4 regions of the Paenarthrobacter sp. AMU7 genome follow, and region 3 is predicted to be linked to each of the others. Evidence: predicted binding sites of a transcription regulator. Region 3 holds the regulator's gene; each other region holds the start of a gene.
What was found. The regulator LexA, encoded in region 3, represses DNA repair genes until DNA is damaged. The targets are predictions, from matches to a motif close to TCGAACANNTGTTCGA.

Region 1: ABQM86_RS07395 (LexA family transcriptional regulator) is a predicted target of LexA. The motif match lies at 3,584-3,599, and genes of this name have one in related genera.
Region 2: ABQM86_RS20975 (shikimate dehydrogenase) is a predicted target of LexA. The motif match lies at 3,096-3,111, and genes of this name have one in related genera.
Region 4: ABQM86_RS07450 (Y-family DNA polymerase) is a predicted target of LexA. The motif match lies at 3,503-3,518, and genes of this name have one in related genera.

What each region holds. Positions count from the first base shown of each region.
Region 1 covers NZ_CP165735.1:1,589,143-1,596,359, reverse strand. The annotation lists gene trxB (thioredoxin-disulfide reductase) at 1-143, shown strand, start outside; gene ABQM86_RS07415 (FAD-dependent oxidoreductase) at 186-1,571, shown strand; gene ABQM86_RS07410 (arsenate reductase ArsC) at 1,607-2,263, shown strand; gene ABQM86_RS07405 (low molecular weight phosphatase family protein) at 2,263-2,679, shown strand; gene ABQM86_RS07400 (hypothetical protein) at 2,726-3,157, opposite strand; gene ABQM86_RS07395 (LexA family transcriptional regulator) at 3,139-3,570, opposite strand; gene ABQM86_RS07390 (hypothetical protein) at 3,824-4,255, shown strand; gene ABQM86_RS07385 (dihydrofolate reductase family protein) at 4,280-4,876, opposite strand; gene ABQM86_RS07380 (hypothetical protein) at 4,928-5,056, opposite strand; gene ABQM86_RS07375 (hypothetical protein) at 5,055-5,486, shown strand; gene ABQM86_RS07370 (GMC oxidoreductase) at 5,635-7,217, shown strand, end outside.
Region 2 covers NZ_CP165735.1:4,539,763-4,546,979, reverse strand. The annotation lists gene ABQM86_RS20990 (FG-GAP-like repeat-containing protein) at 1-554, shown strand, start outside; gene ABQM86_RS20985 (MFS transporter) at 690-2,027, opposite strand; gene ABQM86_RS20980 (IclR family transcriptional regulator) at 2,233-3,003, shown strand; gene ABQM86_RS20975 (shikimate dehydrogenase) at 3,207-4,112, shown strand; gene ABQM86_RS20970 (bifunctional sugar phosphate isomerase/epimerase/4-hydroxyphenylpyruvate dioxygenase family protein) at 4,112-5,986, shown strand; gene pcaH (protocatechuate 3,4-dioxygenase subunit beta) at 6,040-6,918, shown strand; gene pcaG (protocatechuate 3,4-dioxygenase subunit alpha) at 6,923-7,217, shown strand, end outside.
Region 3 covers NZ_CP165735.1:1,837,634-1,844,850, reverse strand. The annotation lists gene priA (bifunctional 1-(5-phosphoribosyl)-5-((5-phosphoribosylamino)methylideneamino)imidazole-4-carboxamide isomerase/phosphoribosylanthranilate isomerase PriA) at 1-252, opposite strand, end outside; gene ABQM86_RS08470 (hypothetical protein) at 300-458, opposite strand; gene hisH (imidazole glycerol phosphate synthase subunit HisH) at 459-1,211, opposite strand; gene hisB (imidazoleglycerol-phosphate dehydratase HisB) at 1,208-1,834, opposite strand; gene ABQM86_RS08455 (histidinol-phosphate transaminase) at 1,881-2,999, opposite strand; gene ABQM86_RS08450 (LysM peptidoglycan-binding domain-containing protein) at 3,078-3,437, opposite strand; gene lexA (transcriptional repressor LexA) at 3,783-4,526, shown strand; gene ABQM86_RS08440 (ATP-dependent DNA helicase) at 4,523-6,583, opposite strand; gene hflX (GTPase HflX) at 6,576-7,217, opposite strand, start outside.
Region 4 covers NZ_CP165735.1:1,596,555-1,603,771, reverse strand. The annotation lists gene cobA (uroporphyrinogen-III C-methyltransferase) at 1-935, shown strand, start outside; gene ABQM86_RS07455 (uroporphyrinogen-III synthase) at 948-2,105, shown strand; gene ABQM86_RS07450 (Y-family DNA polymerase) at 2,139-3,437, opposite strand; gene ABQM86_RS07445 (N-acetyltransferase family protein) at 3,588-4,100, opposite strand; gene ABQM86_RS07440 (ArsR/SmtB family transcription factor) at 4,097-4,444, opposite strand; gene ABQM86_RS07435 (aquaporin) at 4,496-5,236, opposite strand; gene ABQM86_RS07430 (helix-turn-helix domain-containing protein) at 5,282-5,956, shown strand; gene ABQM86_RS07425 (arsenate reductase ArsC) at 6,112-6,534, shown strand; gene trxB (thioredoxin-disulfide reductase) at 6,566-7,217, shown strand, end outside.

The DNA.
Region 1 (7,217 bases), 250 kb from region 3:
CCGTGGACCACCGCTACCGCCAAGCCATCACCGCAGCTGGAACCGGCTGCGCGGCCGCGCTGGATGCCGAACGGTTCCTTGCCGCGCTGGATGACGCCCACAGCATCGCCACCGCCCTGGTCGAAGAACCAACCCACGCCTAACCACTCGAAACGCCACGCCAACGGATGAAACAAGAGGACAGCATGGACTCAGTGACGAACTTTCCCATCGCAGTGATCGGCGCAGGCCCGGTAGGACTCGCCACCGCGGCCCACCTGCTCGAACGCGGACTCGAACCGGTCATCTTCGAAGCAGGCCCCTCCGCCGGCGCCGCCATCGAACAGTGGCGGCACATCCGTTTGTTCTCACCCTGGCGCTTCAACCTCGACGACGCCGCCGTCCGCCTGCTCGAACCCACCGGCTGGGAATCACCCCGTCCCACCGCACTGCCCTACGGCGGCGAACTCATCGACAACTACCTCACCCCACTGGCGGATACACCCCAGATCGCTTCCCGGCTCCAGACCGGCTCCCGCGTCATCGCCGTGACCCGGCAGGGCATGGACAAAACCCACGTCCGGGACCGCGACACCACCCCCTTCGTTGTCCGGGTTGAGCACGACGGCGGAGAAACACGGGACCACACCGTCGCTGCCGTCATCGACGCCTCCGGCACCTGGTCCACCCGCAACCCGCTTGGCACCTCCGGCCTGCCCGCCATCGGCGAAGGCCTGGCAGCTGACCGGATCTCCTCGCCGCTGCCCGACGTTGTTGGCCGCGACCGCGCCGCTTTCGTCGGCCGCCGCGCCCTCGTTGTCGGGGCGGGCCACTCGGCAGCGAACACCCTGATCAACCTCGCAGACCTCGCCAAGGACGAACCCGATACCCGCATCCTGTGGGCCGTCCGCGGCAACTCCGCCGAGAAGGTCTACGGCGGCGGTGACGCCGACGGGCTCCCTGCACGCGGCCAGCTCGGCTCCCGCCTCCGCCGCCTGGTCGAGGCCGGCACCATCGAACTGCACACCGGGTTCGGCATCGCTGCCCTGAAAAACCTCGACTCGCATGTGAGCGTCGAAGCCGTCGATGGACGCACCATCGACGCCGACGTCATCGTCCCTTGCACCGGCTTCCGCCCGGACTTGGAGATCCTGCGGGAACTGCGCCTGGACCTGGACCCCGCCGTTGAAGCTCCCACCGGGCTCGGCCCGCTGATCGACCCTGAATTCCACTCCTGCGGCACGGTCCCGGCGCACGGCGCGAAGGTCCTGACCCACCCTGAAAAAGACTTCTACATCGTCGGGATGAAGTCCTACGGCCGGGCACCGACCTTCCTCCTCGCTACCGGCTACGAGCAAGTCCGTTCCGTCGCCGCAGCCCTCGCCGGTGACCAGGAATCGGCGGACACCGTCCACCTTGAACTGCCCGAAACCGGGGTCTGCTCCGCGGACGCCGGCACCAGCTGCGACGTTCCCGCCCCTGCCGCCACCGTGTCGCAGGAGCCAGGGTCGGGCTGCTGCGCCGCTCCCGAACCAGCATTTGTCGGCTTCCCGACCGGGCTCGCACACGGCCGATCCGGCACCACCAACTGAAAGCCAGTCACCAAAACAACCATTGGAGCACTGTCATGACCGACCACCAGGAAACCACGCTCGGCCTGCAGGACAACACCGAAGTACTCCACCGCATCAGTGACCGGCTCGCCGGACGTTACGCAGGGATCTTCGCCGCAGAAACCGTCGAACGCTACGTCTTCGAGTCCTACACAGCACTGGCCCGCACCGCGAAGGTCAGCGCCTACCTGCCCGCGACCACCGAGCACTTCGCCAACGACAGGCTCCACGCCCTGGCCAAGTCAAAAAGCTCCCTCGCCTCGGAGATCCCGGAGGTGTTGTTCGTCTGCGTACAGAACGCCGGCCGCTCCCAAATGGCCGCAGCCCTGCTCACAGCCGAAGCCAAAGGCAAAATCCGCGTCCGCTCCGCCGGGTCCCTGCCCGCATCAGAACTCGACGCCAACGTCGTGACAGTCATGAACGAGATGGGCTTGGATCTGGGCAAGGAATACCCCAAACCGCTCACCGACGACGTCGTCCGCGCCTCCGACGTGGTCATCACCATGGGCTGCGGCGACTCCTGCCCCATCTACCCCGGCAAACGCTACGAAGACTGGGAACTCACCGACCCCGCTGACCAGCCCCTCGACACCGTCCGGACCATCCGTGATGAAATCCACGGCCGTGTGAAGAACCTGGTCGCCTCCCTGACGAAAGAGACTGCACTCTAATGACCTCGGAACATCCCGCCGTCCTGTTCGTCTGCAGCAAGAACGGCGGCAAATCCCAGCTCGCCGCAGCTCTCATGCGGGAACTGGCTGGGGACAACGTCACCGTCTACTCAGCCGGAACAAAACCCGGCGCGGCGTTGAACGCCCAGTCCGTGGAATCCCTGGCCGAACTGGGCATCGACGTCACCGGCGAGTATCCCAAACCGGTCACCGACGAAGTCCTCAACACCGTGGACGCCGTCATCGTTCTGGGAACCGAAGCCAAACTCGACCCACCGACCGGGAAACGCTTCGAAATCTGGGAAACCGACGAACCCTCAGAACGTGGCATCGAAGGCATGGAACGCATGCGCCTGGTCCGCGACGACATCAAAACCCGCGTCCAAACCCTCTACAGCGATCTCGCGACAACCTAACCCGACAAGGCTCGCCGTCGAGCTGGACGCAGGGCCCTGACACCCATCACACTGAACCACGACCAACTCCAGGGCCGTGCTCGAAAGATCGTTCCAAGGCAGCGATGAGAACAGCTGGCGCCAGCCGGTCCACGAGGTCCACCGGCCTGCCCTCGCGCAGCGCCGGGCATCCGGTGACCATCCACGCAGCAAAGTAGTTATGTGGAATCCTCAGGGCCATGGCCCGCACAAACAGCCCCATCACCACGGGGTGCAAGGACAGGTCTTCCCGGAACTGGAAGCCCGGGCAGTAGGTGCCATCCGCGGAAAACACCCGCACCACTTGTTGCATCACCGGTTCCGGATCCTCATGTATCTGCGCAAGCCGTCTCCGGACCCTTTCCAGGCTTGGCAGGCCGAACTCGGCGCCCATCCGTTCCCACAGCTCGCTGGGAATGGGACCTTGCGTATGGGCCGGACTCAGATGTGGTGCAGGCACGTGGTGGCAACTCCCCAGATGGTGAGTTCGGACAGTGCCGGCACACGGATGTCCGGATACTTGGGATTGTCCGCTTGAAGGATCACTCCCGAAGGCGTGACGCGGAGCCTTTTGATGGTCAGTTCACCATCGAGGACAGCCACGACGACGGACCCATCCTTCGGCTCCAGCGCACGGTTGACGATCAGCTCGTCTCCATCACTGATCCCGGCACCTTCCATGGACTGCCCCGTCACCCTGACCACAAAAGTGCTGGTGACGTCCTTGATAAGGTGCTCGTTGAGATCGATCCGGCCATCAAAATAGTCCTGCGCCGGCGACGGATACCCGGCCGCCACCGGGAGAGGTGCCAGCAAAACCGACATCAGGGAAAAGCCCGCATCTATCACGCGGGGGCCGACTATCACGCCCACAACACACCTTTATTCGAATATATGTTCGATACTCGAGTGTACAGCGGATGACGGACATTGTTGTCACTCCGCGAAGTCTGCTGCGGCGCCAGGAAGCCGGCGGAATGGAGGGCCGCCGTTCATGCGTCTTGGCGAAAGACAGGTATTTTAGGGAAGGTCAAGCGAACTGCTACTTGGCAGGAACTGAACAAACCACCGTCTTCGGCTACAGGGTTCAATACCGCGGTGGCCGGATATCGCGCATTGGAGAGCCATGACCGCCCGGAGCAAGGACGTCGCTGATGCGCTCAGCGCCGATGTCACACGCATAGTCAAGGAACGCTACCCGGATGAGCTGGCACGCGCGCAGGCCGTCCACGCACGCTCCGAGAAATTGGTTCTCGCGTTCATGTTCTCCTCGGTTGCGCTGTGGTTCCTCGGTCCGGCTCTGTTCCTGAACGGCCTCATCAGCCCGGTGGTCGCCATCATGGTGCCGGGGCTGCTGACGCTCGGGTTCCTCACGATCGTGCTCGTCGCCATCGTCCGCAACAGGGCTGCGGCGCGACCAATCGTCGAGTACGCGAAGCAGTGGGGTCAGAACGTCACCAGCGTGACGAAGAAGGGCATTACCGTCGCCGTCCCGAAGGGCGCCATCACGGTACCCGAGGAGTTCCGTGAGACACGCAGGGTCACCCGCCAGCACTGATGCCGCGATGGCGCCAGGTCCGGATCAGCGCTGCACCCGATACCGCACGTGGGTGACGAGTCCGGTCCCGCGCGCTTCGATCGGTTCAAGCGTCACGCCCCCCACGCCGTCGAGCAGCCGTTCGCCACCACCCAGGATCACCGGCGAGATGTGAAGCCGCAGCTCGTCCATGAGGCCTGCGGAGAGATACTGACGAGCGGTTTGCGCTCCCCCCGCAATCGCCACATCCCTATCCCCGGCGGCTTCCCGGGCCTGGGCCAAGGCCGATTCGATGCCGTCAGTGACGAAGTGAAAAGTGGTGCCACCTTCCATCGCCAGCGGCTCGCGCTGGTGATGGGTCAGGACGAAAACAGGTGCATGATACGGGGGTTCCTCACCCCACCAGCCGCGCCATTCCTGATCCCACGGGCCCGATCCGGGACCGGCGAACATGTTCCGGCCCATGATGTAAGCACCAGCTTCGAGGATGCCCGCGATCTCAGCTGCGCTGGCCTCCCGCTCCTCGAACTGCCAACGGTGCAGGCTCTCGCCGCCCTCCCCCAGCGGCTTATCCGGGGACTGGTTGGGCCCGGCAACAAATCCGTCAAGGGAAACAGTCAGATCACAAGTGACACGGCTCATGCGCCCATCCTGCCACCGCACGCCCGGTGCGGCCAGGGGCCAGCCCGGCCATCACAGCACCACCTGCATGGCGTTCTGCCGTTCCATGCGGAGCATCCGGCGGCGCATCTGTACGGCAGAACGGACGAGCCCTACGCTGAACCTGTCCACCAGCGCGACGACGCGAAAAGAGGCAGCCATGGCACGGGATCCAAAACCCACGTTGGAGCAACTGACGATCCTCGTCGGCGAGTGGGAAACGTCAGTACCTGGCCAGGAGGTCTCCGGCCGGACGACTTTCGAATGGCTGGAGGGTGGCGGTTTCCTCATCCAACGATCCACGGTCCAGCGGCCGGAGTACCCCAATGCGGTCAGCGTCATTGGTGCCACCGGCTCGGACGGAGCCTTCCAGCAGCACTATTTCGATTCCCGAGGGGTCGCCCGGATCTACGACATGACGCTCAAGGACAACGTCTGGATTCTCTTCCGGGATGGCCCGGACTGGCCCCAGCGCTTCGTTGGCCGCCTCACCGAGGACGGCAACACCATCACCGCCCGCCTGGAGCGCGGCACCTACCCGGGCGGGCCGCTGGAGCACGACTTCGACATGATCTACACCCGGATCGTCTAGTGCACCCTGAACCCAAGTACGCCACCTCATTTACAGATCCCCTGCCCGGTGGGAACATAAGCCCCATAGTCCGCGGAGGCAACGCCCGGCCACACCCGGCGCCGTCAGCTGCAGCTATGTAGTCAGCTCTCCTCTGAGAGGAACGGCCATGGGTCGTCTGGGGACCGGGAACAGTGGGGATGCGGGGTCTGAGCCCGCGTCTGATCCGCCACGCCACCGCGGCAGCGGCATCGGCAGCGGCATCGAAAAAGTCGACGCAGTGGTGGTGGGCTCCGGCTTTGGAGGTTCCGTTGCGGCGCTTCGACTGGCCGAAGCCGGACAGTCCGTTGTGCTCATGGAACGCGGCAAACCATACCCGCCGGGCAGCTTCGCGCGCTCGCCGTCGGAGATGGGCCGCAACTTCTGGGATCCGGACCGCGGCTTGTATGGACTCTTTGATGCCTGGACGTTCCGCGGCACGGAGGGACTGGTGTCCAGCGGGTTGGGCGGCGGCTCACTCATCTATGCCAACGTCCTCCTGCGAAAGGACGAAAAGTGGTTCGTCAACGAGTCCCCGATCCCCGGCGGTGGTTACGAGAATTGGCCCTTCACCCGGGCTGACCTTGATCCCTATTACGATGCCGCCGAAGCCATGCTGCAGCCTGTCCCGTATCCCTACAAGGACACCGCGAAGACCCTTGCCATGGAGAAGTCCGCCGCGAACCTGGGGCTGTCCATCACCCGGCCTCCCATTGCCGTCACGTTCTCAACGGCGCCTGGCACGGAGCCCCGGACCAATCACGCCTTGCCCCTTCCCGGCTACGGGAGCATCCATGGTCCCACCACGGTGCGGACCACCTGCACGCTGAGCGGTGAATGCGACATCGGGTGCAACGCCGGCGCCAAGAATACGCTGGACCACAACTACATTTCAGCGGCGTCCTTCAGGGGTGCCGATGTCAGGACGTTCCACGATGTCCGCGGTATTCGGCCGTTGGACGCTGGAACGCAGGGCGGGGGCTATGAAGTCCGCTATGTGGTGCACCATCCGGATCGACACGGCGAACTCCTCACAGAACGCATCATTCATTGCCGCCGGCTCATCCTGGGGGCCGGCACGTTCGGCACCAACTTCCTCCTGCTCCGCAACCGTGGCTCCCTTCCGGCGCTCAGCGACGCCCTGGGCACCCGCTTCAGCGGCAACGGCGACCTTTTGACGTTCATCATGGGCGCCAAGACTCCCCCGGCCAATGGCTCACGCCCGGGTGTCCGGACATTGACCGGAAGCCGCGGGCCGGTGATCACCACAGCCATCAGGGTCCCGGATTCGAACGACGACGACGGCGATGGTCGCGGCTACTACGTGGAGGATGCCGGGTATCCGGCCTTCATGAACTGGCTCATGGAAACAGCACAACTGCGCACCACCATGAAACGGACGGTGAAACTGGCGGGGCAACTGCTCAAGGACAGGTTGTTCGACGCCGGCCGCTCCAACGTCTCCGCCGACCTCGCCGCAGCACTGGGCGACGGCCGATTGTCGTCCAGTTCGGTGCCTCTGCTGGGAATGGGAAGGGACATTCCCGACGGCGTCATGACCCTTCGCGACGGGAGGCTGGCCATCGCCTGGACCATGGCAACGTCCAAGGAGTATTTCGGCCGCGTCCGCGAGACCATGGAGGCGATTTCCAAGGACTTGGACGGGGACTTCATTGACAACCCCCTGTGGTGGGCCAAGCGTGTCATTACGGT
Region 2 (7,217 bases), 2.1 Mb from region 3:
AGCACCCGGATCTTGTGGCCAGGGCCTCCGATGGGACGCTGTGGCTGTACCCGACCGACGGGAAGGGCCAGTTCCTTGCCCGCAAACAGATCGGCACTGGCTGGCAGGGCTTCACGCAGATGCTGGCGCCGGGCGACTTCTCCGGTGATGGAAAGGCTGACATCCTGGCGCGCGCCGCGGATGGAACCTTATGGCTTTACCCCGGAAATGGGGCCGGGGGATTCCAGCCATGGAAGCAGGTCGGTACCGGGTGGAATATCTTCAATGCGGTGATGCAGGGCAGCGACTTCAACGGTGACGGTCGGGAAGATGTCCTTGCCCGGGGGACGGACGGGGCGCTGTGGCTTTACCCGGGCAACGGCAGCGGAGGGTTCCTCGCACGGCAGTACCTGGGCTCTGGATGGAACATGTTCACCTCCTTCGCTGCCCTCGGCAACGCTTTCACGGGCACAGGCGATCCGACCCTGGTTGGTGTAGCCGGCGACGGAACGCTGCTGCTTTACTCCGGGACGGGCACGGGAAAGTTCAAGCCGGTGGCGGTGGACCCGCGGTAGCATCGGCGAGGTCTGGCGGCTCCTTCCCCGTTGCCATAAGCCCTCAGGTTTAGGGCAAGCAAAAACCCGGAATGTCTCGTGACAGTCCGGGTTTTCGCTGCCTTGGTCCCAGCTCACTGGGAAGAAGCGTCGGGCTTAGGCGTGCTGGGCTTGCTTGGGCAGGCCGAGCTCCGCAGTTGGGGTCTTGGCTGATTCGCGGGCCGTCATGGCTGAGACGGCTGCGATCACGCAGATCACGGCGGTGAAGATGGAGATCTGCACCCACCCGCCGGGCTTGGTTCCGCCCAGTGCAGTCACGATTGCCGGGGCGAACCCTGCCATGAGGAAGCCCAGCTGGGTGCCGATAGCCAGGCCGGAGAAGCGGACCTTGGTGCTGAACATTTCACCGTAGAAGGACGGCCATACTGCGTTGGCAGCGGCGTACCCGAAGGAGAAGAACACCACGGACACCAGGAACATCAGCGGCACATTGCCCGATTCCAGGGTGAGCAGGAAGACCGGGGTCATGACGGCGCTGGCAAGGGCGCCGTAGATGAAGACGGGCTTGCGGCCGATCCTGTCCGAAAGCATGCCGAACAGGGGCTGTGTTCCGAGGGCCACGATGTTGGCTACAACTACGAGCCACAGGGTGATGGTGCTGTTGACCCCGGCGACGTCCTGGGCGTACTTGATGGCGAGCGTTCCGAACACGGTGCTCACTGCGGCGATGAAGGCGCAGCAGACGACGCGCAGGGCATCGCGCCAGTGCAGGCGGAGCAGGTCGGCAACAGGGAGCTTGGAGATTTCGTTGTTCTTCTTGGCTTCTGCGAATGCCGGGGGCTCGTGCAGCGTGCGGCGGATAAAGAACGCCACCAGAACCACGACAGCGCTCAACCAGAACGGAATACGCCAGCCGATGCCGTACTTGATGTCGTCCGGCAGGGCCACCACAGGAATGAAGACCAGCGCTGCCAGGATCTGGCCGCCCTGGGTGCCGGTGAGGGTCCACGAGGTGAAGAACGAGCGGCGGTTGTCCGGAGCGTGCTCCAGCGTCATGGACGAGGCGCCAGCCTGCTCGCCGGCAGCCGAGAGGCCCTGGCAAAGACGGGCCAGAACCAGCAGGACGGGCGCCCACCAGCCGATGGTCTTGAAGTCGGGGAGACAGCCGATCACAAAGGTAGCTGCACCCATCAGGACCAAGGTGAACATGAGCACCTTCTGCCGGCCGATCCTGTCACCGAAGTGGCCCAGGATCACCGCGCCCACGGGGCGGGCAACATAAGCGAAGCCAAACGTCGCGAAGGACATGATGGCCGCGTTGGCATCGGCGGACGGGAAGAACACGTGGGGGAAGATCAGGGCCGCGGCCGAGCCGAAGATGAAGAAGTCGTAGTACTCGACGGCGCTGCCCAGGAAGCTGGCAAGCGCGGCTTTCTTGGGGGTTCCGGCGGCGGTTTCAGTGCCTGGCGTCGCTGACGGCATTGTTTGGCTCATGGGTGGTTCCTTCTGTGACGACGATGTCGCGGATCTGGCTTTCGTGGGGAGACCCAAGCGAGGTGCGGCCGGTCAATCCCAGACAAGTAACCACATGGTGAGAGTTACTTGTGCAATACAGCAATAGTGGCTGTGAGTGGGGTCACTTGTCAAGAGAAGTCACCACCATCTAGAAATAGCTCTCACTATGTGAGAGCATCGAGCTATGAGTGTGAAAGAGGACACAAAGACAGACATGGTCGGCAAGGCACTGAGCTTGTTGGTACTACTGGGCGATGAGCCGCGCGGCGCCAGTGCGGCGGATCTTGCGAGGAGTGCCGGGCTGCCGTTCAGCACCACATACCGCCTGCTGGGCTCGCTGACGCGCGATGGCTTTGTGGATTACGAGCCCGACGGGCGCCGGTATCACTTGGGCTTGCGCGTCTTCCAGCTCGGTCAGCGGGTATCGAACCACCATGGGTTCGCCGCAACTGCGCTGCCCGTCCTGCAGCGGGTTACTGATCGCACGCATGAGGCCACCATCCTCTCCGTCCGCGATGGCAACCACCATCTGACGGTCAACAAGGTGGACGGCCCCAAGACCTTCCGCGTCACCAGTGACCCTGGCCATCTCGGGGCGCTCCATACAACTTCGGTGGGCAAGGCGATCGTGGCGTTCGAGGATGAGATTGAGCGCAAGCGGCTCTTGGAGGAGCTCCCCCTGGATCCGCTCACCCAGCATTCCATCACCGATCGCGACACGTTTCGTGAGGAGATCGAGCAAGTCCGGCGGCAGGGCTACGCCGTGATGGACGAAGAGAATGAGATCGGCATGCGCGCCGTCGCTGTTCCCGTCCTCAATTCGCAGGGTCACGCCTTCGCCTCTGTGGCCGTCGCCGTGCCGGTGTTTCGCATGACCATGGAGGAGCTGATCGCCCACGTGCCCACCCTGCAGGAGGCTGCGGCTGAACTCGCGGCCCGCCTGCCCCAGCGCTAATCCCAACCAGGTGACAGCAACTGTCGCTATGAGCCCCCAGTGGAGCGTTATCTGTTACCTGGTTGGGAGTGCCCTTCGCAGATGTTCGCGATAAGAACATGCGTGCGGAATATGAACACTTGTAGTAATCTAAGAACACCCGGTCAGGCGGCGCCCCCAAAAGGCGTCGAATCCCGCGGTGCTGAAGTCAAAGGAGCTTTAGGATGAGCAACCGAGCCGAGTCCGTTCTGGTGGGCCTCATAGGCGAAGGCGTTATGCCCTCGCTCACGCCGCCCATGCACGAACGCGAAGCCGATGTGCAGGGCCTTCGCTTGCTGTACCGCCCTATCGACCTGCTGGAACTCGAGTTGCCGGCCACCGCCGTCGGGGATCTCCTGACTGCCGCCCAGCGCATGGGCTTCAACGGCCTCAACATCACGCACCCGTGCAAGCAGCTGGTGCTACAGCACCTTGATGAAATTTCCGACGACGCCCGTCGCCTGGGTGCCGTCAATACAGTCTTGATTCAGGACGGTCGGCTTATTGGCCACAACACCGACTTCTCCGGCTTCGGCTCGGCGCTCGCCGACGGGCTGCCCGGGGCGACGCTGGACCGCGTGGTCCAGCTGGGCGCAGGCGGCGCCGGCTCGGCCGTGGCCTACGCGCTCCTCACAGCCGGCGTCGGCACGCTGGACCTCGTGGACATGGATCCTGCGCGTGCTGCGGAACGTGCCGCAGAGCTCGGCGGGCTCTTCCCCGAAGCCACCGTCACGCCGCGGAGCACCGACGAACTCCCGCAGATCATGCCCCTTGCCGACGGCCTGGTGCACTGCACGCCGGTCGGAATGGCCGCCCACCCCGGCCTGCCGCTGGACATCGATCTCCTGGAACCGCGCCACTGGGTGGCGGACATCGTCTACCGCCCCATCGAAACCCAGCTGGTCCGCGAAGCGCGCGCCAAGGGCTGCGACGTCCTCGACGGCGGCCGGATGGCGGTCGGCCAGGCGGCCGACGCCTTCAGGCTCATCACCGGACGGGATGCCGACCGCGACCGCATGCGCGCACACTTTCTGGAGCTGATCGCCGCCGAGGATGCAGCAGCCCCGGCACTCGCGAAGGCAGGCCGCTGATGCGCACAGGAATCGCCACCGTCTGCCTGTCCGGCACTTTGAAAGAGAAGATGCAGGCCTGCGCCATTGCTGGCTTCGACGGAATCGAGATCTTCGAGCAGGACCTTGTGACCTCGCCGCACAGTCCGGAAGAAGTCCGGAAAATGGCGGCGGATCTCGGGTTGGGCTTGGATTTGTACCAGCCGTTCCGGGATTTCGACGGCGTCACTCCGGACTTGCTGAAGGCCAACCTTAAGCGCGCCGAGGCCAAGTTCAACCTGATGGAACGCCTGGGCATGGACACCATCCTGGTCTGCTCCAACGTCGCCACGGCAACCATCGACGATGACGCGCTGAGGGCCGGGCAGCTGGCCGAACTCGCCGAACTTGCGGGGGCCCACGGCGTCAACGTTGCTTACGAAGCGCTGGCCTGGGGCAAGTATGTCAACGACTACGAGCACGCCTACCGCCTGGTGGAGATGGTGAACCACCCCAACCTGGGCACCTGCCTGGACTCCTTCCACATCCTCTCCCGTGACTGGGACACCGCGCCCATCGAGGACATCAACGCGGAGAAGATCTTCTTCGTCCAGGTTGCCGATGCCCCCAAGCTCTCCATGGACGTCCTCTCCTGGAGCCGCCACTACCGCGTGTTCCCGGGCGAAGGGCAGTTCGAGCTCGCAAAGTTCATGGGCCACGTCGTCCGGGCCGGCTACACGGGGCCGGTCTCCTTGGAAGTCTTTAATGACGTCTTCCGGCAGTCCGACACGGATCGCACCGCCGTTGACGCCATGCGTTCGTTGATCTGGCTGGAGGAGCAGAGCGCCCAGTGGCTGGCAAGCAGCCCCGCGGGAACCGAAGCCGCCGGCAACGAAAGCGCGTCCCGCCGTCGTTATCCCATGGAACTTGCCACGCTGCCCAAGGTGAACGAACCCGCCGGCTTCAACTTCGCCGAGGTCAAGGCTGACGACACCGCGCAGCTGGAGAAGCTCCTGGGCCAGCTCGGCTTCGGGTTCGAAGGCCGCCACCGCACCAAGGACGTCCAACTATGGACCATGGGACAGGCGCGCGTGATCATCAACGAACAGGCGGCACAAAACGCTGAACCGGCCATTGCCGCTTTGGGATTCGACGTCGACTCTCCAGTGATTGCCTCCGCTCGCGCCCAGCAGCTCAAGGCTCCCGTGGTGGCCCGCAAGGTCCAGGCGGACGAGGAGGTCTTCCAAGGCATCTCCGCACCGGACTCCACCGAGATCTTCCTCTGCCAGGGCAGCCCGGATGGGACCGCGGCGTGGACGCACGAGTTCGGCGAAGGCCAGGAGCACGCCTCCAGCGCACAGAACGCAGTGATTGACCACGTCAACCTGGCCCAGCCGTGGCAACACTTTGACGAGGCTGTGCTCTTCTACACCAGCGCGTTGGCTTTGGAACCACAGCCGTTCGCTGAGGTTCCCAGCCCCAATGGCCTGGTGCGCTCGCAGGTCATGGAGACCAGCAACGGTGCGATCAGGCTGGTCCTGAACCTGGCGCCCGCGCAGCAGGCCCAAACAGCCCGTAAAACGTACCAGGAACACATCGCCTTCGCCGTGGACGACCTCGTGGCGGCTGCCCGCTCCGCCCAAGGAAGAGGCCTTGAGTTCCTGCAAATTCCGGCCAACTATTACGAGGACCTGGACGCCCGGTTCGATCTTGAACCCGGTTTCCTGGCCACCCTCAAGGAGCTCAACCTCCTGTATGACCGGGACGCCAACGGCGAATTCCTCCACTTCTACACCGCCACCGTGGGCAGTGTGTTCTTCGAAATGGTGGAGCGCCGCGGCAATTACGACGGCTACGGGGCGCCCAACGCCCCGGTGCGCCACGCCGTCCAATACGACTCGCTCCACCGGGTGTAAACCCGCCCCGCCCCGCAAACCCAAGAGAACCCACCAACCGAAAGGAGCCGGCCGTGCCGCAAGAACAGATAGCACAGGCGCTCGAATCCGAGGAACTCGTGCCGCCCGCTGAGCCACACGCCGCAAATGCCGCCCATCCAGCCAAGAAGGTGGAAACCCAAGCGGATCTCAGTGCTGAGATCAAGGGCATCGGGGACCGCTACGCCGAGGCGTTGAAGAACGGCAAGGGACCGGAGACCATGCCGCGGCTGGATTACGCGCCGTACCGCAGCAGCATCCTGCGCCATCCCACCAAGAGCCTGCACCACGCGGACCCGGAGACCATTGAGCTTTACTCGCCGGCATTCGGACACCAGGACGTGCACGCCCTGGAATCCGACCTGACCATCCAGCACAACGGCGAACCGCAGGGTGAGCGCATCATCGTATCCGGCCGCGTACTCGATGGTGATGGCCGTCCGGTGGCGGGCCAGCTGGTGGAGATCTGGCAGGCCAACGCATCAGGCCGCTACATCCACAAGCGCGACCAGCACCCCGCACCGCTGGACCCGAACTTCACCGGCGTCGGCCGGTGCATCACCGGTGACGACGGCTCGTACAGCTTCACCACCATCAAGCCCGGCGCCTACCCGTGGAAGAACCACCTGAACGCCTGGCGCCCGGCGCACATCCACTTCTCCATGTTCGGCTCGGAGTTCACCCAGCGGATCGTCACCCAGATGTACTTCCCGGGCGACCAGCTCTTCCCGCTGGATCCCATCTACCAGTCCATCGTGGACCAGGATGCCCGCGACCGCCTGGTGGCCCAATACGACCATGAGCTCACCAGCCCCGAGTGGGCCCTCGGCTACAAGTGGGACATCATCCTGACCGGTTCCAAGCGCACCTGGACCGAAAACGAAGCATACGGCGACGCCGGGGACGAGGAGTAAGCGCATGAGCAAGCTGGCACCCACACCGGGCCAGACCGTAGGACCCTTCTACGGCTACGCCCTCCCCTTTAACAAGGACAACGAACTCCTGGCTCCCGGCAGCCCCGGCAGCATCCGCCTCCAAGGCACCGTGTACGACGGCGCCGGTGATGCCATTCCGGACGCCATCCTGGAAATCTGGCAGCCGGATTCCGACGGCAACATCGTCCAGCGCACCGGTTCCCTGGTCCGCGACGGCTACACCTTCACCGGGTGGGGCCGTGGCTCCGTGGGCAACTCCGGCGTCTACACGTTCACCA
Region 3 (7,217 bases):
CTCTACCTTGACGTCCAGCTGCTTCACTACCTCACTGATGAGGTCCGCGTTGTTGCCGCGACCGAAGGCGGCGTCGAGGTCCACCATATGAACCCATTCGGCACCGGCATTCTGCCAGTTCAGGGCTGCTTCCAGAGGCGTTCCGTAGCTGGTCTCCGAGCCGGCCTCTCCTTGGAGGAGGCGGACTGCCTGGCCGTCAACGATGTCGACGGCGGGCAGGAGTTCCAGAACAGGCTGGGCAGAGGTGGTCATGTGGGTCCTTGGAGTTCGAGGTTTGACGCGGGTTCTTGGTGACCGGCTCAGTTACCGGGCAGCGTCAGGAGGTAGGCGGCCAGCAGGGACAACCCTGCCAGCACGTAGAAAGAGATGGAAACCCAGCGGGGCTTCTTCTGCTGATGGAAGGAAATACCGCCGCCCACCAGCACGCCGGCAAGGCCCATGAGGACAACAGACCACATCTAGGCGGCACCGCTTCCGGAGGTTTCCGCTGCTGGAGCAGGGGTCTTTTTCAGGCCGTCCACCCAGTTCCGCAACAGGCGCGCCCCGGCGTCCCCCGACTTTTCCGGGTGGAACTGGGTAGCGCAGAGCGGCCCATTTTCCACGGCGGCAATGAACCGTGCGCCATGCTCGGACCACGTCACCTGCGGCGGGGCCATGCGGGGCTGCACAACGTCGAAGTTCCATTCCTGCACACCGTACGAGTGCACAAAATAGAAACGCTCCTGCTCGACGCCGGCAAAAAGCTTGGATCCTTCCGGGACATCCACGGTGTTCCACCCCATGTGCGGGACGACAGGAGCAGGCAGGAGCTCCACCTTGCCAGGCCACTCGGCCATGCCCTCGGACTCGGTGCCGTGTTCCACACCGGCTTCAAACAGAACCTGCAGACCAACACAGATGGCCAGCACAGGCCGGCCGCCGGCGACCCGGCGTCCGATCATCCGGATGCCATCCACGGCTTTCAGTTCCTTCATGACGGTCTCGAAAGCACCGACACCCGGAACCACCAGGCCATCGGCGTTAAGCACGTCTTCAGGCTTGGAGCTCAGCACTACATGGGCGCCGGCACGCTCCAGTGCCCTCACAGCCGAACGTACGTTGCCCGAACCATAGTCGAGCACCGTGACAGTGGGCTTGCCTTCCGGGGACTCGGGCTTGACCGAAGCGATGGTGTCGGCGACTGCCCCGTCCTTCAGGACCTGACCACTCACAATGCCCCCTTGGTGGAGGGGATGCCCTCGACCCTGGGATCGGATTCCACTGCAGCACGGAGTGCCCGGGCAAAGGCTTTGAACTGGGCTTCCACGATGTGGTGGGGATCGCGGCCGGCGAGAACGTTCATGTGCAGGCAAATCCCGGCGTGCAGGGTAATGGCCTCAAAAACGTGGCGGGTCAATGAACCAGTGAAGTGACCACCAATCAAGTGGTACTCCTGGCCGGCCGGCTCTCCGCCGTGAACGAGGTACGGGCGGCCGGAAACATCCACCACAGCGTGGGCAAGGGCCTCATCCAGAGGAACAGTGGCTTCGCCGAAGCGGCGGATGCCCGCCTTGTTGCCCAAAGCGGTCCGCAGCACCTCGCCAAAGGTGATGGCAACATCTTCAACGGTGTGGTGGGCGTCGATGTGGGTATCGCCGGTGGCCTTCACGGTCATGTCAATCAACGAGTGCTTGCACAGCGCCGTCAGCATGTGGTCGTAGAACGGAACCGAGGTGCTGATGTCCGAGACACCTGATCCGTCCAGGTTGATCTCCACCAGGACGGAGGATTCGCTGGTGGTGCGCTCCATGCGCGCGGTGCGGGCAGCGGACGGCGTGGCGCCGGTTTCGCTCATTGGGACGTCCTTATACACGAAGAGTGGGTTGGGTCTATGGACAAGTTTAGGCGGGCTGTGACGCCCCGCCGTCCAGCAGCGCTTCCAGCGCCTCGAGGAAGGCCGTGGTTTCCGGTTCGGTTCCAGCAGTGACCCTGAGGTGGCCGGGAATCCCGACATCGCGGATCAGCACGCCGGCGTCAAGCAGGCCCTGCCAGATCGTGTGAGGATCCTTGAGTCCGCCGAAGAAGACATAGTTGGAGTCCGACTCCGCAGGTTTCAAGCCCATGCGCAGGAGCTCGGTCACAATCCGGTCGCGCTGGACTTTAATGTCCTCAACGTCGGCCATGAGGGCCTCCCGGTGGTTGAGCGCAGCCAGGGCGGTTGCCTGGGTAACAGCGGACAGGTGGTAAGGAAGCCGGACCAGCCGGATGGCATCCGTGACCTCGGGAGCAGCAGCCATATAGCCCAGTCGGGCACCGGCAAGGGCAAAGGCCTTGCTCATGGTGCGGGAAACGATCAGACGCTCGCGTCCCGGCAACAAGGTCAGGGCGCTCGGGGTATTGTCGTGTGCGAACTCGTGGTAAGCCTCGTCCACGATCACTATTGCCTGGCTGGCTTCGCCTGCCTCATAAACAGCCTCAACGACATCCAGCCCCAGACCTGTTCCCGTGGGATTGTTGGGTGAACACAGGAACACGATGTTGGCACCTGTCTCCCGGACCTGTGCAGCGGCGGAGGCAGCATCGAGGCCGTAGTCGTCAGCCCTGACTCCGCGGACGTATTCGGTATCCGTGCCGCTGGCCAGCAACGGGTACATGGAATACGTGGGCGGGAATCCCAGTGCTTTCCGGCCGGGTCCGCCAAATGCTTGGAGGATCTGCTGCAGAACCTCATTGGAGCCATTGGCTGCCCAGATGTTGTCCGGGGAAAGATTGTGACCAAGGTAGTCGGCCAGCGCCTGGCGAAGTTCCGTGAACTCCCGGTCCGGGTAGCGGTTGAGCCCCGTGGCCGCAGCAGCAACAGCTTCTGTGATGGCTGCCTGCACATCAGCCGGGACGCCATGGGTGTTTTCGTTGACGTTGAGCAAAATGGGGACGTCAAGCTGCGGAGCACCGTAAGGGCTCAGTCCACGCAGGTTGGTCCGAAGGGGTAGTCGGTTAAGTCGCTCAAGCTGGTCACTCACCACCACAGTTTAAGGGGCCGCCGGGACTGCCGACTAACTGTGACGCCGGGTGGCCGGCTCATGCGGGCATGCAACGTACTAATTTGCGGGCACGAACAGTTGCTGACCCGGCTGGATACGGCCGCCACGGAGGTCATTGAGCTGGATGATCTCCGCAATCACGTCGCGGGGATCCCGCTCAGGAGCAGCGGCTCCGGCGATGCCCCACAGCGATTGTCCCGGCTGAACCGTAACAGTGACAGCGACGGGCGGTTGGAGTTGCGCCTGGGAATCCGAAGCCTTGGCCGGTGACGTGATAAATCCAGCCAGGCTCAGCAGCGCAGCCACCAGCAGCATCGCCGGGATGCCGAAGAAGACCATCCGTCCCCGTCGGGTCAGGCGCAGACGCGCAGGCGCCTGGGTGGTGCGGAAATCAGCGAACGTAGTGATTGCGGACATGAGCTGAGCCCTTCTGAGCTATTGCCGTGCGCCGGGTCCCGGTACATGGCTGCCAATTCTGTGTGTTCCCCTGCCCAACTCCGTCAGTTCGAACACTTCGTTCGAACAGCCGGCGTCAGCATCAGGTTTATAGAACACATATTCGAACCTTGCTATGACATTTTTAGCACTTATCAACGAACGGTGTCGAGACTCGCTAGAACAAATGTTTGATAAACGCCTGTGGCTGCCCTACGTTTGAGTGAAGAAACAGCACTGTTTCAGTGGAACAGGAGGGTCTGACATTTTTTGAAGACCCGACGACCCCGGGCTCACTCCGGGCGGAATGGAAAGGCATTGGCGAACATGGCAGCGAAAGCCACCGGCGGCGGGGCACCCCTGCGGAGCCAGCAGCCTCAAAAGAGTCCCAAGAGCCTGACTGTCCGTCAGAAGAAGATCCTGGAAACCATCCAGCGGTCCGTCAATGACAACGGTTATCCGCCCAGCATGCGCGAAATTGGAGACACCGTGGGCCTGGCAAGCCTGTCGAGCGTGACGCACCAGCTCTCCCAGCTGGAGAAGCTTGGATATCTCCGCCGCGATCCCAAACGTCCCCGGGCCATGGAAGTCCTCATGCCGTTGACCCTCGATGGCGGACCCATTCCGGGAGTGGAAGCACCCACTACCCTCCGCAGCACGGGTGGCTTTGCCGTCACAGAGCTTGCCAGCGCCAGCGATACTGCCATGGTCCCGCTGGTTGGTCGGATCGCTGCCGGCGGCCCCATCCTTGCTGACCAGACCGTGGAGGACGTGCTTGCCCTGCCCCGGCAACTCGTAGGGCACGGCGAACTCTTCATGCTGAAGGTGGCCGGCGACTCGATGATCGATGCCGCGATCTGCGACGGCGACTGGGTAGTTGTCCGCCGGCAGAACGACGCCATCAACGGAGACATCGTGGCAGCACTGCTGGACGACGAAGCAACCGTCAAAACCTTCCGCCAGCGTGATGGGCACACCTGGCTTCTTCCGCAGAACACCCAGTACGAACCCATCCTCGGCGACCAGGCCACCATCATGGGCAAGGTCGTGTCGGTCCTGCGTTCCCTCTAGGAGGCTTTGGCCGGGCCCAGACGCTCCAGGACGCCCCGAACCACGGTTCTGTCCGTCGTCGCCCAGAACGGCGGCAGGGCTGCCCTGAGGAAGCCCCCATAGCGCTCTGTTGAGAGCCGGGAGTCCAGGACCGCCACAACCCCTTTGTCCCCGGTGGAACGGATGAGCCGGCCTGCCCCCTGGGCCAGACGAATGGCGGCGTGGGTCGCTGACACGGCCATGAATCCGTTTCCACCCGACTGTGCCACGGCACGAGAGCGGGCAGTCATCAACGGGTCATCCGGACGCGGGAACGGGATTCGGTCTATGACCACAAGGCGGCACGAACCACCGGGGACATCCACACCCTGCCACAGCGACATCGTGCCGAAGAGGCAGGTATCGGGCTCGTCGGCGAACTGCTTCACCAATGCGGCCATGGTGGATTCACCCTGACAGAGAATACTGACGTCGAGGCGAAGCCTCATGGCATCGGCGGCTTCCTCGGCCGCCCGCCGCGACGAGAAAAGACACAGCGCTCCCCCACCGGAAGCGCGGATGAGGTCTTCCAACTCATCCAGGGCCTCGGGCGAAGTTCCACGGCCAGGCTTAGGCAAGTGCTTGGCCACGTAAAGCACACCCTGCTTGGGGTAATCGAAGGGCGAGCCAACATCGATCCCGGTCCAGCTTGGCGCTCCATCGCCAATCAGTCCAAGGCCACCTGCAGCCGGTTCGAAAGCCGAGCCGATGGCCAAGGTAGCTGAAGTCAGCACCACTGTGTGACCGGCAAAGAGACCTTCACGCAGGCGTCCCGCAACACTCAGGGGCGCAATGTTGATCAGGGCCGGAGCGGTCTCGTCGGGTTGCGAGTATCCCTGCTGGGGATCGAACGTACTGTTGCGGGAAAACCACACCACTTCCCGGTTCTCCTTGGCCGCGAGCATCCGCTCGCACAGCTCCAGAATGAGCATGAGCCGTGAACGCGCCAGCTGCCTGCCGCCGTCGACCGCGTTGGAAGAATCCGTCTTCGAATCCGACAATGCTGCGCGTGTGGCTTCCCTCAGTTGGTCCAAACAGTCGAGCTGTTCGTCATTGAGCCCACTGGGCAGAAGACCATTGGGCACGCCCGCTATGGCCATATCCAAACGATCGGCGGCCGCGTTGAGGGCATCCACCGTGATGGCCGTGTGCTTGCGCGCGCTCGACGCCGCCGCATGGACCATGGCCGCGGACAACTGGCCTGACACCGCGCCCGTCACCCGGTCCTGCAGTTCATGGGCCTCATCCACTACCACGACGTCGTATTCGGGCAGCACAGCCAGCCCTTCGAAGGCGCTGACGGCCAGCATGGCATGGTTGGTGACAACGACGTCGGCTTCGCCTGCGCGGGACCGGGCCAACTCACTGAAGCACTCCTCGGCGAGGGGACACTTCTGCGCGCCGAGGCACTCCATGGACGTCACGGAGACTTGCCGCCAAGCCCGGTCCGTGACGCCGGGCATGAGTTCGTCACGGTCGCCGGTAGTGGTCTTTTCGGCCCATTCGCGAAGCCGGACCACTTCCTTGCCCAGCTGTGATTGCGGTCCCCCCATGGACGCCGCAAAGTGCGGGACACTGGTGTCCTCGCCCAGGGAGAACAGCTGACCCTCGGACGGTTCCTCACTGGGGAACCCGCCTTCGAGTTTTTGCCGGCAGACGTAGTTGGCCCTGCCCTTGACGAGCGCCACGTTGACGGGGCGTTCAAGGGCTGGGTTGATGGTCTCCAACAGCCGGGGAAGGTCGCGGCCAACAATCTGTGTTTGGAGTGCCAAGGTGGCGGTGGACACCAAAGTCGGTTTGTCGCTGTCCATCGAATGCGCGATCAACGGAATCAGGTACGCCAAGGACTTACCCGTTCCCGTTCCCGCCTGGACCAGCAGGTGCTCCCCGGTCTCGATGGCCCTGGTGACATGCTTGGCCATCTCGTGCTGCCCGGTACGGCTTTGACCGCCCATGCCGGCAACAGCCCGGTCCAACAACTCGAGGGTGGTCTTCTCCCCCAACGACTCGACGGCGTCCGCCGCCACCTTCTCAACCATTGGTGACGAACGGCTCCAGTTCGGCTGCCAGTCCTTCGCGGACCATGACAACAACACGGGTCCCGTTTTCCTCGTGCTCGAGGGTGAGGATTTCCGAGTCGGAGCTGTGGAGCTTGCTGATCATTTCGCCGCGGTCGTAGGGAATGAGAAGCTCCAGGCGCACCCCCGGGCGGGGAATGGACCGGCTGATGTCTTCCAGCAGTTCGGCGATGCCTTGGCCAGTGCGTGTAGAAACAACCGCATGACGCGGTTCCTTCTGCTTCAGGCGCTCAACGACGAAGGGATCCGCGACATCAACCTTGTTCAGGACGATGATCTCGGGCACCTTGCGGGCATCCACCTCTGTGAAGACCTCCCGGACAGCAGCAATCTGGCCTTCGGGATCAGGATGCGAGGCGTCCACTACGTGCAGGATCAGGTCTGCGTCCGCCACTTCTTCCAAGGTGGAGCGGAAGGCTTCAATCAGCTGGGTCGGCAACGAACGGACAAACCCCACAGTGTCCGCCAAGGTGTAGCCGATGCCATCCGGCGTTTGGGCTTTACGGACGGTGGGATCCAAGGTGGCGAACAGGGCGTTCTCCACCAGCACACCAGCGTCAGTGAGGCGGTTCAGGAGCGAGGACTTGCCGGCGTT
Region 4 (7,217 bases), 240 kb from region 3:
ACGTGTACCGGCTGAGCACCCCGGAAGGTGTACCGGGCGACGGTCAACTTCCGGAGCGCCCGTTCCTGGTGGCGATAGTGGACGACGGCGACGCAGGGTGGCTGCCGCTGGTGGAACGCTGCCGCGATGCGGGGATACCTGTCGCGTTTGAGCCGGCACCGGGCGCCGACGGCCACGTGACCTTGGTGGGCGGAGGTCCAGGAGCCTTGGACCTGCTCACGGTTGGCGCCGTGGACGCCCTGCGTGATGCCGATGTGGTGTTCTACGACCGTCTGGCCCCGTACCAGGAGCTGGCCGACCTGACCTCGGCCGAACTCGTGGATGTTGGCAAGCAGCCGGGCCTGCACAAGGTGACCCAGCGTGACATCGAGAAGCTCATGGTGGAAGCTGCGCTGCTGGGCAAGAACGTGGTCCGGCTCAAGGGCGGCGATCCGTATGTATTTGGCCGAGGCGGCGAGGAAGTGGCCGCCTGTGTTGCGGCAGGCGTCCCGGTGCGGGTGATATCCGGTGTCACCAGCGCCATCTCCGTTCCCGCCGCAGCCGGGATCCCGGTCACGCACCGCGAAGTCAGCCACATGTTCACCGTAGTGTCCGGCCATGCCCCCTTGACCGAGAAGGAACACACCCACCTTGCCGGACTTGGCGGCACGATTGTGGTCCTCATGGGCATTGGTACCCTTCCCCAGCTTGCAGCAGGGCTGCGCCGGGCAGGCATGGACGCGGACATGCCCATGGCTGTGGTGGAACGTGGCTACCGCCCGGGGCAGCGCACCACCATCGCTGATCTGGGTACGATCGAAACAGCTGCCACAGGCTGCAGCAACCCGGCCGTGCTGGTCATCGGCGAGGTGGTCCGGGTGGCTGAAGCCAACCGCAACCATGCAGAAGCATCCGCTGAACTGAGCCGCCTGGCGGCTTCGCTCCTTGAAGCCTGAAGGTAAAAACACATGACTGTTGCACGCGCCATCGAAGTCCACGACGCTACTGCCGCTCCGGAGGTTTCCGAAGCCGTCGACGCCCCGCTGGACGGATTCCGAATCGGCGTCACCTCGCACCGCCGCTCCCGTGACCTCATTGAGGCACTGGAGCGTCGCGGTGCCAGCGTGTTGCACGCCCCCGCTTTGAAGATCGCCCCTGTGCAGGAAGACATGGTCCTCATCGAGGACACCCGCACCATCATCGCGGCCAAGCCGGACATCTGCATCGCCACCACCGCCTACGGCATGCGCCGCTGGTGCGAAGCCGCCGATTCCTTCGGTATCGGCGAGCAACTCCTGGAAACCCTGTCCGCCTGCCGCATGTTCGTCCGCGGCCCCAAGGCCCGCGGTGCCGTGCGCGCTGCAGGACTTGCCGACGTCGGGATCAGCAGTGACGAAACCACCGCCACGCTGGTGGATATGCTGCTGGTCGAGGGCGTGCGCGGCAAAACGGTCGCCGTGCAACTGCATGGATACACCGATGTCCGCCAGCTGGAACGGCTGCGCATGTCCGGCGCCACGGTCCTGACCGTGACCCCGTACCGTTGGGTGAAGCCCGACGGCGAAGACAAGCTGCCGCGCCTGATCGAGGCAGTGGTGGGCGGCAACCTGGACGTACTGACGTTCACCAGCGCTCCGGCCGTAGACGCCATGTGGAGCACAGCTCACGAAATGGGCCTGTACCGCCAGCTCATCGAAGCCCTTAAAGGGCCCGTCACTGTTGCCGCTGTTGGGCCGGTCACCGCACTACCACTGGTCGACGCCGGGCTGACGCCACTGATCCCGGACCGTTACCGCATGGGCGCACTGATCCGTTTGGTGACCGAACACTTGTCCCTTAACCATGTACGCCGGTTGGAGACCAAGAGCGCCACGATCGAACTGCGCGGGCGCTGCCTGCGGATCAACGGTGAGGTGGTGGACCTGGCACCGGCTCCCCTGCTGCTCCTGCGGGCACTGCTCGGCGCGGGCGGAGCGGTACTGTCCCGGGAAGCGCTCTCGGACCTGCTGGACCTGCGCGGTTCTGTGCATGCCCTGGACATGACGGTCAGCCGCCTGCGTTCCTCGCTGCCGGACGGCAAGCTCGTAGAGACCGTCGTGAAGCGAGGGTACCGGCTGCGCGCGTAGCCTCCCGGTCTCTACGAGGTGGCGGCTCCCACGTCAGGCCGCCTTTACCAAGGGAAGTTCATCCCAGTTGGTGGTGTACCGGGGGCTGAGCATGTCGCGTTTCATGGACCAGTCCGGTCCTCCCTTGATTCCAGCGTGCCCCAGACCTATGGAGCCGCGGCCGTACCGCTTGCTGACTTGCTCCAGCAGGGGGCCGATGCCACGTTCTTCGTGCCGGTTCTCGAAGATCTCCAGGGGCTTCTGGTTGCCGCTGGGACGGAGGTCAGTAACCATGATCCCGGCCTTGGCGTACCTCACGCCTTCCTGGATCCTTGGAACCAACGCATGCGCTGCCTTGGTCAGCAGCACGGGATCCGAAGTGGGCATGGGCAGTTTGACGTTAACGGTGGGAAACGACTTGTCGTTGGGGTTGTAGACCGATGTGGCAGCAAAGGCCGTCAACAGCTTTGCTTGGAGGTCATGTTTGGCCAGCCTGGCACTGGCCATCTGTCCGTAGATACTGAGCACCTGCCGCAGCTGCGCCGCCGTCGTGATCGGCGTGGAAAAGGAGCGGGAGAAGATCAACTGGTCCCTCCCGATCCTTTCCTCCTCCATCGGGATGCACGGGGTACCCTGCAATTCCAGCACCGTGCGCATCATGACGATGGAGAACTTGTCCCGCAAAGCCACGGGGTCAGCCCGGACCAGGTCCAGGATGGAGAAGATCCCCATGGCATTCAGACGTTTGGTCAGCCTGGTGGCAACACCCCAGATCTCCATCACGGAGAGCCGTGCCATGAGTGCTTCACGGTGGGCTTCTGGAATCGAGTCCCACCGGCACACTCCGTTGAAGCCCGGATTGTGTTTGGCCCATTTGTTGGCCAGCTTGGCGAGGGTCTTGGTTCTGGCGATACCTACGCAGACCGGAACCCCCACGTGCCGTTGGCACGCCGCTTTAATGGTGCGTCCCAACTCCAGCAGCTCTTCGGGCTGCCCTTTCACTCCGAGAAACGCCTCATCAATGGAGTAGACCTCCTGCCACGCCGAGTAGCGGGCCAGGAGCTCCATGACACGGGAGCTGATGTCCCCATACAGTTCGTAGTTGCTGGAGAGGGCAATGAGCCCCCATTCCTTGGCCCGTGGAGCAAGTTTGAACCATGGCTCCCCCAGCCCGATCCCCAGCTTCTTGGCTTCCGGAGACCTGGTGACTGCACAACCGTCGTTGTTGGACAGCACGATCAGCGGCTTGCCCTCCAGCGAGGGATTGAACGCACGCTCGGCCGACGCATAGAAGCAGTTGATATCCACGTGGGCGATCTCCTGCATCTGATGCATGAGTGCTGGCTTGGACATCGTCCTCCTCCTCCGTTCGGCCTTAGCACGCACGCTGCTGTTCCCCTGCAGGACACGCCGCGCATTCGAACAAACATTCGAATACCTTTACTGTACTGCCACGCACCGACAAGAATGCCGCCGGTTTAGTGAGCGGCATCAATCAGGTAGTTACACTGCGGGTGAGCGGCGTTCGAGCAGGAGTGTGTCGCGCCACTGGCCGGCGGCGGGACCGTAGGTCATGCGGGCGATGCGGCTCCTGTGTCCGATGACCCGGAAACCGGCGGATTCGTGGATCCGGAGGCTGGACTGGTTCTCCGGGAAGACGCTGGATTGGATAGTCCACACCCCGTCGCGCTCGGTGGAGTCGATGAGTGCCTGCAAAATGGCTTTGCCCAGACCGAGGCCGCGGGCTTCGGCCGCCACATAAATGGAGTGTTCGACCACGCCCGCGTAGGCAGTCCGGGACGAGACGGCGGAGACGGCGGCCCAACCCAGAACGCCCCGTCCGGGCGCTTCGGCGACGATCCGGTGCGCCTTCAACCTGGAGGTGTCGAAGGTTTCCCAATCGGGAGCCTTTTCCTCAAAGGTGGCGTGCCCCGTCTCGATGCCTTGCTGGAAGATGCGCCGGACAGTGGGCCAGTCGGCTTCCTGCATGGGCCGGACATCAAAATCACGGCTCATAGGGCAGTGAGGACTCCGGCGACGTCATCCAGGGCTCCGGGGACCAGCGAGTAGTACGCCCAGGTGCCGCGCTTTTCGCGATGCAACAGACCGGCCTCGACCAGGATCTTCAGATGGTGGGAGACGGTGGGTTGACCCAGATCCAGCGGTTCGGTGAGGTCGCAGACGCAGGACTCACCGCCGTCGGCGGCCTTGACGATGGAGAGCAGGCGCAGCCGGTTGGGATCCGCCAGCGCTTTGAACACGAGGGCCCGGCGCTGCGCTTCTTCAGCGCCAAGGGCTGGGGTAGCTGGCGGGCAGCAGATGGTCTGCGTGTCCGGTTCGAGCAAGGGCAGCGAGGTCATCTACCTATTATGCCGCAACATTGACATTCATCAATGTTTAGGCCGGCGGGACTACTGCTTGGCCGCTTCTACGGAGTGAGGGATGACAACGTCGGCGGCGGCCCGGCCGGCATGTGGGAAAAGCAGGAGCAGGATTCCAACGCCAACAGCCGCACCGAGGACCTGGACGGCGAGGAATGGTGGAACGGAACCCGGCGCAATGCCAGCGAAAGTGTCACTGAAGATACGGCCGATGGTCACTGCCGGGTTCGCGAACGACGTGGAGGACGTAAACCAGTACGCAGCGCCGATGTAGGCACCTACAGCCGGGGCGGCCATAGCGCCGCGTTTGGTGGCCGCAAGGGAGAAGATCAGCAGGACCAGACCGGCAGTCGCGACCACCTCGGCCAGCAGATGACCCGCCGTTGCCCGCCCCTTGGTCGAGATGGACGTACCCACCTCAAACATCGCGTTCGCCAAGACACTGCCACCGATGGCACCGGCAATCTGGGCCAGGACGTAGAGGCCGAGGTCCGGCAAGGACAAGCCGGATCCGCCGCGCCGTCCGAGGAACCAGTCCACAATGGAGACAACCGGGTTGAAGTGGGCGCCACTGACCGGCCCGAACACCAGGATCAACACCGTCAGGCCAAGCACCGTGGCCGTGCTGTTTTGCAGCAACTGCAGGCCTGTGTCATTGGGCGAGAGCTGGGCTGCGGCGATTCCGGAACCAACGACGATGGCAACGAGCAGGCCGGTGCCGAGGAATTCAGCGATGGCACGGCGCCACAGGGGCGGCTGGAGTGAAGTCATGCCAACAGCTTGACGCATGGAATTAACTCAGTCAAAATTGAATCAATGAATATTGAAGCAGTCGACACATTCCAGGCACGCGTGGCCAGGCACGCAGCCCTTGCCGATCCGGCACGCCTGCGTATCATGGACCTGCTGACCCTGGGCGACTTCTCGCCATCGGAACTGCAGGCCGAACTGGGCATGCCCGCCAACCTGCTCTCCCACCACCTCCGCACCCTGGAGGAAGCCGGCCTGGCAACCCGACACCGCTCCGAAGCCGACAAGCGCCGCAGCTACCTCCGCCTCGCCACCGGCGCCCTCAGTGGGCTCGTGCCCGGGGCGGCACATACAGCAAGCCGTGTCCTGTTCGTCTGTACGCGCAACAGTGCCCGCTCCCAGCTGGCCACCGCCCTGTGGCGGCAGGTCAGCGACATCCCAGCAGCCTCGGCCGGAACGCGCCCCGCAAACCGCATCGCCCGCGGAGCCATCGAGACCGCCCGGCGTCATGGGCTGGACCTGCCCGACATCGCACCGCGCACCCTGGAAGAGGTTGCGGAGGAGGCCGACCTGGTAGTGACCGTCTGCGACAACGCCCACGAAGAACTGACCGGGCTGGGCGGAATCCATTGGTCCGTGCCGGATCCCCTCCGCCTGGACACTACGGCCGCCTTTGACCGTGCCTTCGATGACATCACCCGCCGGATCAACGACCTCGCGCCACGCATCACCGCCGCCTGACCATCTGGCAGCATTGAAATATTGACATTCATCAATCTATCGTCCGATACTCGCTATATCGACCATCATCAATGTTCGCTACGGAGAGCTTCGTGCTCGGGCGCACCGCTTCAAACCAGCCACCCGTTCACACAACCATTCCAGGAGAGAAACCCGTGAGCTACGAAACCATAAAGAAGCCCTCTGTCCTCTTCGTCTGCGTCCACAACGCCGGACGTTCCCAAATGGCCGCAGCGTTCCTGACAACCCTTGGCAAGGGTGGGATCGAAGTCCGCTCCGCAGGCTCCCAGCCCGCCGACAAGGTCAACCCGGCCGCCGTCGAAGCCATGGCCGAACTGGGTATCGACATGTCAGCCGAAATCCCCAAGGTCCTCACCACCGAGGCCGTCAAGGAATCCGACGTCGTCATCACCATGGGCTGCGGCGACGAATGCCCATACTTCCCCGGCAAGCGCTACGAAGACTGGGTCCTGGAAGACCCCGCCGGCCAAGGCGTGGACGCCGTCCGCCCGATCCGCGATGAAATCAAGACCCGCATCGAGGGCCTGATCGCCTCCCTCGTCCCGGCTGCCAAATAACCCACTTTTTCGAGCACCAGGAGAGTCTCCCGTGAGCACCGCCGTCCAGACCGAACAACTGATCATCATCGGCTCCGGCCCCGCCGGCTACACCGCGGCGATCTACGCCGCCCGCGCAGGCCTGAACCCGCTGGTCCTCGCCGGGTCGGTCACCGCCGGCGGTGCGCTGATGAACACCACCGAAGTCGAGAACTTCCCCGGCTTCCCAGGCGGGATCCAAGGCCCTGAGCTCATGGATGGGCTCCAGGAACAGGCGGAAAAGTTCGGCGCCCGGATAGTGTTCGACGACGTCACTGAAGTTGATCTTAAGGGTCACCTCAAGCGTGTGGTCACTGGAGGCGGCGAGACCCACGAGGCCCCGGCCGTCATCCTTGCCACCGGTTCCGCGTATAAGGAACTGGGCCTTCCGGAGGAGAAGAAACTCAGCGGCCACGGAGTGTCATGGTGCGCCACCTGCGACGGGTTCTTCTTCCGCGAACAGGACATCATCGTGGTTGGTGGCGGCGACTCCGCTATGGAGGAAGCGACCTTCCTGACCCGCTTCGCCAGGACCGTCACGGTCGTAGTGCGCAAGGACGAACTCCGCGCCTCCCGGATCATGGCCCAGCGCGCCAAGGACAACCCCAAGATCAAGTTCGCCTGGAACTCGGCCATCACCACCATCCACGGCGACAGCAAAGTCA